DNA from 3 places in the Mesorhizobium shonense genome. Region 2 is predicted to be linked to each of the others. Evidence: predicted binding sites of a transcription regulator. Region 2 holds the regulator's gene; each other region holds the start of a gene.
What was found. Region 2 encodes PhoB, which activates phosphate uptake and scavenging genes when phosphate is short. Its sites were predicted from a motif close to TGTCATNNANCTGTCAT; they were not measured.
Positions count from the first base shown of each region.

Region 1 (3,135 bases), on a different contig from region 2:
GGATCGCTGGCGAAGGCCTGCGCCGCCGTCGCCGTCGGAAACGCCATCAGCGCGATCAGGCTGGTGTCCAGCGGGTTGCCCTCAAGCGTCTTCACATTGCCGCTGCGCGCCAGATATCTGCCGCCATGCTTGTGCACCAGCTCGTGCACCGAAGCGGCATAGGCCGGCACCCACTTGTCGTCCGTCACCTTGATGTCGGCGATCACGTAAACGGTCATGGTCAAAAGTCTCCTCTTGTTGTCGGCACCGGACCGCCCGGTGACGTGACCGCTGCCTCGCATGGCAAGGCCGAAACGCTCCAGTCTGCCATCTGTACTGGCCGGTACAGCTTCTGTACTGGCCGCAAGGGGCGCCTGAGGATTATGGTTCGGCTTCAATCGGTGGGAGGCCAAACAGATGACGCAACCCGGATATAAGCAGTTCTGCCCGCTCTCGATGGCGGCGGAGCTGTTGTGCACACGCTGGACCATGGTGCTGCTGCGCGAGCTGGTGGCGGGCTCGACCCGCTTCAACGATCTGCGTCGCGGCGTTCCGAAAATGTCGCCGACACTTCTGTCGCAAAGACTGAAAGAGCTGGAGGTCGCAGGCATTGTCGAGCGCGTCGAGCTCAAATCCGAGAAAGGCGTTTTCGAATACAGGCTGACCGAGGCCGGCAAGGATCTGCGCCCCGTGGTCGAGGCGATGGGTTTCTGGGGCCAGAAATGGGTCGAAGCCCGGCTGTCGCTCAAGAACCTCGATCCATCGCTGCTGATGTGGGATATGCGACGCAACCTGAACCCAAGCCCGCTGCCCGACGGCCGCACGGTAATACAATTCCTGTATCACGACCTGCCGGCGTCAAAACGCTCCTGGTGGCTGATCGTCGAGAAGTACGGTGATGTCGATCTGTGCTGGTACGATCCGGGATTTGAGGTCGATCTCTATGTCTCGACCGACCTCTGCACCATGACCTCGATCTGGATGGGACTGACGACAGTCCACAAGGAGCGCGAGAAGGTAGCGCTGACCGGAAACCTCGACATCGCCGCCAAGATGCAGACGTGGCTCGGCCTCAGCCCATTTGCCGTCATGCCGAAACGCGTAGCCGCATAGCGGGCCTCAATACTTCGCCGGCACGTAGAGCTCGCGCGGCAGCACCTGGCGCTCGTAGGACGGGTTGAAGACGCGCTCGGGCAGCGTGATCTCCTCGTGCGGCACATCTTCGTAAGGCATCTGCTGCAAGAGGTGGTCGATGCAGTTCAGCCGCGCCCGCTTCTTGTCGTTGCCTTCGACGATGAACCAGGGCGCTTCCTTGATGTTGGTGCGGGCGAAGGTCTCTTCCTTGGCCTTGGTGTACTGCTCCCAGCGCACGCGCGACTGCAGATCCATGGGCGACAGCTTCCACTGCTTCATCGGGTCGTGGATGCGCATCAAAAAGCGCATCTGCTGCTCCTCGTCGGTGATCGAGAACCAGTATTTGACCAGCGTGATGCCGGAGCGCACCAGCATGCGCTCGAACTCCGGCACGTCGCGGAAGAACTCTTCCACCTGCTCGGCATTGGCAAAGCCCATGACGCGCTCGACGCCGGAGCGGTTGTACCAGGAGCGATCAAACAGCACGATCTCGCCGCCGGCAGGGAGATGCGGCACGTAGCGCTGGAAGTACCATTGCGACTTCTCGCGCTCGGTCGGCGCGGGCAGCGCCACGACACGGGCGATGCGCGGGTTGAGGCGCTGCGTGATGCGCTTGATGACGCCGCCCTTGCCGGCGGAGTCGCGGCCCTCGAAGATCACCACCAGCTTCTTCTTGTGATAGGCGACCCAGGACTGCAGCTTGATCAATTCCGACTGCAGCCTCAGCAGCTCGCGGAAATAGGTCATCCGCTCGATGGAGGGCGGATGCGACTTCTTGTAGATTTTGGCGATCTCGAGCGAGAGCGCAGGCTCGGAAATCTCCAGCTCATAGTCCTCGTCGAGCGTGTCCTCGAGCTCGGCTTCCAGCCAGTCCTTGGCTCCGGAATTCGGCCCGGAATTCGGTTTGAATTCGTTCATCGCGCTGCTCCTGCCTGTCAGCCACCCTGTCTTCGGATGCGTTCCGGCGTGCCGCAAACGCAACTCCGTAAGCCGACTGAGATACAGGCCTGCAATGACGGTTTTATTGCAAGCTCGCCCGGCAACCAGTGAACTAGCTGTTATGTGATCGGCCCGTATCGATGCCGGGGCGACAAGCCGCCGGAATTGTCCTACAAATACCCTCGCTTCTTTCCGGCGCCCGCCACGGCGCGCCCCTGCAAAAACAAAAATCGCGAGGACCTGACATGGAATACCGCACCCTTGGCCGTTCCGGCCTGAAGGTTTCGACATTGACGCTTGGCACGATGACCTTCGGCGGCACGGGCCCGTTCGCCGCCGTCGGCAATTCCGATCTTTCCGAAGCCAAGCGCATCATCGACACCTGCATCGATGCCGGCATCAACCTCATCGACACCGCCAATGTCTATTCGAACGGTCTGTCCGAGGAGATCGTCGGCGAGGCGCTCGGCGGCAAGCGCAAGAACGATGTGCTGATCGCGTCGAAGGCGCGCATGCGGATCGGCAACGGCCCCAACGACGAAGGCCTGTCGCGCCATCATCTGATCCGCGAATGCGAGATGAGCCTGAAGCGGCTGAAGACCGATGTCATCGACATTTACTTCCTGCACGAATGGGATGGCGTCACGCCGCTGGAGGAGACGATCGCAGCGCTCGACACCTTGGTCGGCCAGGGCAAGATCCGTTATGTCGGCTGCTCCAACTACTCGGGCTGGCAGGTGATGAAGGCGCTCTCGATCAGCGACAGCCATCATCAGCCGCGCTTCGTCACGCAGCAGATCCACTACACGCTGGAAGCGCGCGAGGCCGAGTACGAGTTGCTGCCGATCTCGGTCGACCAGGGCCTAGGCGTGCTGGTGTGGAGCCCGCTGGCCGGCGGCCTGCTTTCCGGCAAATACCGCCGCGACAGCCCGACGGCGCGGCAACTTGGCGGCTGGTCGGAACCGCCGATCCGCGACGAGGACAGGCTGTGGCGGATCGTCGACGTACTCTCCGAGATAGGCAAGGCGCGTGGCGTTTCGGCGGCGCAGGTGGCGCTTGCCTGGCTGCTCGGCCGCCCGGCCG
Region 1 is NZ_JBEPLM010000003.1:434,327-437,461, forward strand. Features, by position in the region: gene ABID26_RS11620 (DUF1330 domain-containing protein) at 1-218, opposite strand, end outside; gene ABID26_RS11625 (winged helix-turn-helix transcriptional regulator) at 397-1,092, shown strand; gene ppk2 (polyphosphate kinase 2) at 1,099-2,031, opposite strand; gene ABID26_RS11635 (aldo/keto reductase) at 2,298-3,135, shown strand, end outside.
Region 1: the regulator PhoB is predicted to act here: its motif matches at 2,126-2,142, upstream of ppk2 (polyphosphate kinase 2).

Region 2 (3,135 bases):
GACCTGCGCAGCGTGGTCGGCGCGATCCGCATGGCCGGCGACCTCGAGCGCATCGGCGATCTCGCCAAGAACATCGCCAAGCGGGTCGGCTCGGTCGGCGTCAGCGCGGCGCCGCGCGACCTGTCGCATTCCATCGACTCGATGGCGCAGCTGGTGCTGATCCAGGTCCAGGGCGTGATCGAGGAGTACACCGCGGGCGACGCCACGGCGCTTGCCAAGCTCCGGAACGACGACGAGCGCGTCGACGTCAAATACACCTCCGTCTTCCGCGAGCTTTTGACCTACATGATGGAGGATCCGCGCAACATCACGGCCTGTACGCATCTCCTGTTCTGCGCCAAGAATCTGGAGCGCATCGGCGACCATGTCACCAACATCGCCGAGAATGCCTATTACGTGCTGACCGGCACCCAATTGCCCGCGAATCGTCCGAAGCAGGACGAGACGGCGATGTCGGCGCCGGCGGCCTGAGCAAAGGTGCCTGACAAATGATCGCCCCACGCATCATGGTGGTGGAGGACGAGGAGCCGCTGGGGGTGCTGCTCCGCTACAATCTCGAATCCGAGGGTTATCAGGTCGAGGTGGTGACCCGCGGCGACGAGGCCGAGATCCGCCTGCAGGAGAACGTGCCCGACCTTCTGGTGCTCGACTGGATGGTGCCGGCGGTTTCCGGCATCGAGCTTTGCCGGCGCCTCAGGATGCGGCCGGAGACCGAACGGCTGCCGATCATCATGCTGACCGCGCGCGGCGAGGAAAGCGACAGGGTGCGCGGCCTCTCGACGGGGGCCGACGACTACCTGGTCAAGCCGTTCTCGACGCCGGAATTCATGGCCAGGGTCAAGGCGCTGTTGCGCCGTGCCAAGCCGGAGGTGCTGTCCAGCGTGCTCAAGGTCGGCGACATCGTGCTCGACCGTGAATCGCACCGCGTCTACCGCAAGAAGAGCGAGATCAGGCTCGGCCCAACCGAGTTCCGGCTGCTCGAATTCATGATGCGGCATCCCGGCCGCGTGTTCTCGCGCAGCCAGCTGCTCGACAATGTCTGGGGCGAGACGATCTATATCGACGAGCGCACCGTGGACGTGCATGTCGGACGCCTGCGCAAGGCGGTCAACAACGGCCGCATGCCCGACGTCATCCGCACGATACGCGGGGCTGGCTACGCGATCCGCGAGGATTAAGTTTCAGGCACCGATGTTCTGACAGGTTATGCACTTCCAACATCCACGCTGGGGAGTAGCCGAGACGCTTTTGCTTCGTCATCCACGGGCGGAGCAAGGAGCGTAGCGACGCGGCGAAGACCCGAGGATCCATGCCGTGACTTCCACGCGCCGCGGCGGTGCAGAATTCTGCTCCGCGCCCTGCGTCCGAGGTAACGGCATGGATTCCAGGGTCTCCGCGACGGAGCTTCGCTCCTGCTTCGCCCTGGAATGACGAAGCTGCGGGGCTTTCGCTAATCTCCGGCGCCTGGCAGGACACGGAACCCAACGATCACTTCAAGGCTGATCAGGCTACGTTCTTGCCCATCCCCGCTCGCGCTTGGGCGCCCGGCGCGAAAATCTCCTGGTCGACGAAGCTCAGCGCGCGCATGGCGCAGCCTTCGCGGATCAGCGGCAATTCGTTCGGCTCGGTGTCGAAGGAGATCGATTTGGAGTGCTGGCCGCCGGCGGTCTGGGCGATGGCTTCCCGCAGCGCCGGCTCGATCAGGTCGAAAGCCGCCGCGCTGACGCCGACCATGGCGACCGGCGCCGGGTCGATCAGCGCGAACAGGCTGCCCAGCCCAAAGCCGAGCGCCTCGCCCGCCCGGCGATAGGCCTCGCGCTCCGGCCCGTCTTTTTCACGCGCCTTCGCGGCAAGAGCCCGCATGTCGGCGTCGCCGACGTCGACCGGCTCGGCGTCCTCGCTCATCTTCATGGCGCTGCGCCAGATGGCGTAGTTGCCGGCGTAGGCCTCGACGCAGCCGCGGCGTCCGCAACGGCAAAGCGCGCCGCCCGGGCGGTGGATCATGTGGCCGAACTCACCGCCGGAAGAATGGGTGCCGGTGAACAGCTCGCCCTTCAGCACCAGGCCCATGCCGATGCCGTGCGAGAGCAGGATGGCGATGAAATTGTCGCGATAGCGGTCGGGGTCGCGCCATTGCAGCGCCACCGCCATCATGTTGCAGTCGTTCTCCATGGTGGCGGGAATGCCGAACTCCTTTTCCAGGATGTCGGCAAAGGGAATGTCGGTCAAAGGCGTGATCGGCGACCACAGCATGGCGCGGGCATGGGAATCGGTGATGCCCTGGATGCCCATGGCGATGCGCGCGACGCTGGCGACATCGAGATCGGGGTCTTCCAGCCGGCGCCGGACGATCGCCGTGCATTCGCCGATCAGCTCGTCGCGCGGCATGGTGAGGGTGTCGAGACGCCGTTGCTCCTCGGCGATGACCTGGCCGGCATAGTCGATGACGGCGACGGAGAGGAAATTCAGCGACAGCACCACCGTCACCACCGCGGCCGCCTCGGGGTTGAGGGCGAGGCCGACCTGCGGCCGGCCGCGCTTCAGCGACGCGGTCTCGCTCGGCTTGCTCTCGGCCAGGATGCCTTCCTGGATGAGGTCTGCCGAGATCGCCGAAATCGTCGAGTGGCTGAGCCCGGTGGTCGCGGCGATTTCCGTGCGCGACGGCTGGCCGGCCCGGCGCACGGCCGAGAGCACCATGGCGCGGTTGCGCCGGCGCAGGTCGTCGTGGCGGATTCCGACCGACATCTCTTCCTTCCTCCCGGGCGTCGCGGCCTTCTCATCATGCCATGGGCCGTCGCCGACGTGCCAGGGATACTGGCAGAAGCTGCCGGGACTGTCATTATTTATTGCGGAGCTCGAAAAAAAGTTTGCGGCACCTCAAAAACCATCAGAATCGCAGTTGACAGCGCTTCGGCGTTGCATCAGTATTTTTTCGAGGCTCGAAAAAAAGCCTCTGTACCGGTCTTCGGGCCAGTTTGGGTCGCGCCGCAAGGGCGCAGGGAGGAAATCATGAAGAGATTCGCAGCCGCCGTTCTGGCGGGTGTCGCCATGTCGCTGACGCTGGCGTCGGTCGCAGAGGCGAAGGACAAGGTGATCGGCGTCTCGTGGTCGAATTTCCAGGAAGAGCGCTGGAAG
Region 2 is NZ_JBEPLM010000012.1:236,350-239,484, reverse strand. Features, by position in the region: gene phoU (phosphate signaling complex protein PhoU) at 1-471, shown strand, start outside; gene phoB (phosphate regulon transcriptional regulator PhoB) at 489-1,178, shown strand; gene ABID26_RS27135 (ROK family transcriptional regulator) at 1,504-2,745, opposite strand; gene xylF (D-xylose ABC transporter substrate-binding protein) at 3,010-3,135, shown strand, end outside.

Region 3 (3,135 bases), on a different contig from region 2:
TGAAAACGACGATGCGCAAAAGCGTCGGGTCCGGTTTGAGCAGAGCGAGATCGCCGCCCGCCAGCCGCAGCGGATGCCTGCGCGCATAGAGCACGATCAGGATGGCGATCACGCTCACCGTCTGGCCTATAAGCGTCGAGGTGGCCGAACCTGCGATGCCGAGCGCGGGGAAGGGGCCGATGCCGCGGATCAAGAGCGGGTTCAACACGACATCGAGCACGACCGCCAACGCCATGAAAAAGAATGGCGTGCGCGAGTCGCCGGCGCCGCGCAGCACCGTCATGACGAAGGATAACAGGTTCATCATCGGCACGGCGACGAAGATGATGCGCAGATAGGCGCGCGCCAGCGGCAAGGCGTCCGCCGGCGTGCCGAGCCCGGTGAGGACGGCGTCGACCCAGATCCAGCCGCAGACCGCGAACGCCACGGAAACCAGGAAGAAGAAAGTGGCGCTGGTGCCGACGATGCGCCGCGCCTCGGGCAGGTCGCGGGCGCCGACGGACTGCGCGACCAGGATGGTCGCCGCCATGCCGATACCGAACACCGTGCCCAGGATCAGGAACAGCACCAGATTGGCGTTGGAGGTCGCCGTCAGCGCCGCCTCGCCAAGGAAGCGGCCTACCCAGACGGCGTTGATCGAGCCGTTGAGCGACTGCAGCACGTTGGAGCCGAGCACCGGCAAGGCGAACAAAAGCAGCGTGCGCGGAATCGGGCCGCTGGTCAGGTCGGGTGTCCGCCGGCGAACGGGCTTGTCGTCTTCCATGGTGGGCACCCGAAAATGGAATCAGGCCCGCGATGCTATCGCAGGCCTGATGGTGATGCATCCTTTCAGGATCGGACTGGGTGACAGGCAGCCGCCCGTCACCGCCTACTGGCCGGCGACAGTGGTTCCAGGGAGGCCGGGCAAGGTGACCTGATAGACGAGGAAGGTGGTGTCGACATCGGCTCCGTCCTCGGCCTTGTAGGGCGCGCCGACCTGGAAGCCGTCCTGGGTGAGAAAATCGTTGTCGTTGGCCACGAACAGGAAATAGTCGTCGGGCAGTTTTGGATCGAGCACGCTCGCCAGCGACATCGCTTCCCACTTCTCCGAGAGGTTGTTCCTGTCGTTCGGCGCGCCATTGTGCAGGCCGAAGCGGCCGAGCTCGCCCTTGTCGTTGATGTCGATGAACGCAGTGAGCTTGGCCGGCGTCACCGACGGGTCGAGCACGCCCTTCGGCGCGACCGGCTTGTCGGCGGCGTCGAACGGGCCGTTGGCGATATCGGTCGCGGCCGAGAGATCGACGATCTCGATCTTGCGGTAGAGCGACTCATCGCCCTTCAGGCCCTGGCCGTTGCCGCTGTCGCGCGCCAGCATCAGGAAGCTCTTGTCGGACAGCGCCACGATCTCGCTCTGCGCGGCCACCTTGGTCTTGCCCTTGGCGTCCTTGAACACGGGAAGCGGCACGACATATTCGTGCGCGAGCTTCAGGTGAGCGAGGTCGGAGGCGTCATAGACGAGCGCGCGGGTGTTCTGGCGCGTCGAGCCGGAATCGCCGCCATCCTGGCGCGGCGCCGACTGCAGCACGGCAATCAGGAACTTGCCGTCCGGCGTCATCGACATGCCCTCGAGGCCCTGGTTGTTCTGGCGGCCGGTCTCGGGATCCTTCGGATCGGGCTCGGCCGCACCCGGGCCGGGATTGTCGGAAGCGAAGTTCGGCTTGCCGTGCCGCATCGGCACCAGGGCCACCGGCGGCTGGGTGGCCGACATCAGGCGACCGTCGGCCGAGAAGCGGTAGATGTTGGGACCATATTCGTCGGAGATGAACATGGTGCCGTCGGGCAGGCGCACGATGGCCTCGTCGTCGAGGGCCAGCTTGCCGTTGTCGGCCTGCGGCAGGATCGGCATGTCGCCGGCGGCCGGCCGCACGCCGTTGAGCGGGTCGAGGCCGGTGGCGTCGGCGCCCTTGTCGTCGGTCAAGAGCACGGTGTCGGCGAGCGTCGCCTTGACACCCGACTGTTCCTGTCCGGCGGCAGCCGCCGCGCCCGGAACGGTCGGGGCAAGCTCGATCGAGATGGTGTTGAGGCGCGGGCGGTAGTCGGTGGTGCCGGCGACGTTGTAGCCGCGATCCGGCAGCAGCCAGAGCGAGCCCTTGTAGCCGGCGCCGTCACGCGCCCAGCCCTTGGTGTCGATCGCCATGCCGGAGCCGGAGCCAAAGGTCTCGCCGAACTTGTCCTTCTGGCTGGCCGGAATGCGGCCGACGCCGACAAGGCCCTTGTTGACATAGGCAACGCCGTCGGCGAGCGCCGGCGTCAAGGTGGTGAACAGAGCAAGCGCCGCGCCGAGCGCGACGGTTCGGTTGAGACGCTTCATGAAATATCCCCTTCTTGACGAGCAGAACGGCCATGGCTGAAAAGGCGCGGCATCGACGATGCGGCGGCCGTTGAACGGTCTAGGACGTGAACGTGATGGTTGCGTGACAGGAGCGGCGCACTTCCCCTTCTCCCCTTGTGGGAGAAGGTGGATCGGCGCGTCAGCGCCGAGACGGATGAGGGGTGCTGGAAGAAATGAGGCGTAAGAAAATCAAAGAATTATAAGTGCTTAGTCATTTGACGCAGCGATCCGTCCAGCGCCCCTCATCCGACCTCGCTTCGCGAGGCCACCTTCTCCCACAAGGGGAGAAGGAGGGTGCTCAATCGCTTTCCCTTGCGATCAGCTCCAGCGGCCAGACTTCGCGGATGGTGCGCGGTCCCTCCGGACCGGCATGGGCCGGCAGCGAGGCCAGCAGCATCTCGGCCAGCCGCTGTCCCATCGGCTCCAGCGCTGGGCGGAAGCCGGTCAGCGCCGGCGAGAAATAGCGGCAGAGCGGAGTGTCGACGATGACGATCACCGCGATGTCGTGGCCGGGCCTGATGCCCATCTCGGCCAGCGCCTTGCAGCCGCCGAGCGCCATGGCGTCATTGTTGAAAATGATGGCCGTGGGCCGGTCCTTGGAGAGCATCACGCGCGGCGTCACGTGATAGCCGCCGGCTTCGTTGATGAAGTCCTCAGCGACGAGACCGGGATCGACCTCGATGCCATGCCGACGCAACGCCTTGCGGTAGCCGGTCATGAACAGGTGACCGAAATTCAGGTCGAGGGAAGGGCGGATGGCGGCG
Region 3 is NZ_JBEPLM010000005.1:128,425-131,559, reverse strand. Features, by position in the region: gene ABID26_RS15375 (MATE family efflux transporter) at 1-763, opposite strand, end outside; gene ABID26_RS15370 (esterase-like activity of phytase family protein) at 869-2,350, opposite strand; gene ABID26_RS15365 (LacI family DNA-binding transcriptional regulator) at 2,670-3,135, opposite strand, start outside.
Region 3: the regulator PhoB is predicted to act here: its motif matches at 2,443-2,459, upstream of ABID26_RS15370 (esterase-like activity of phytase family protein).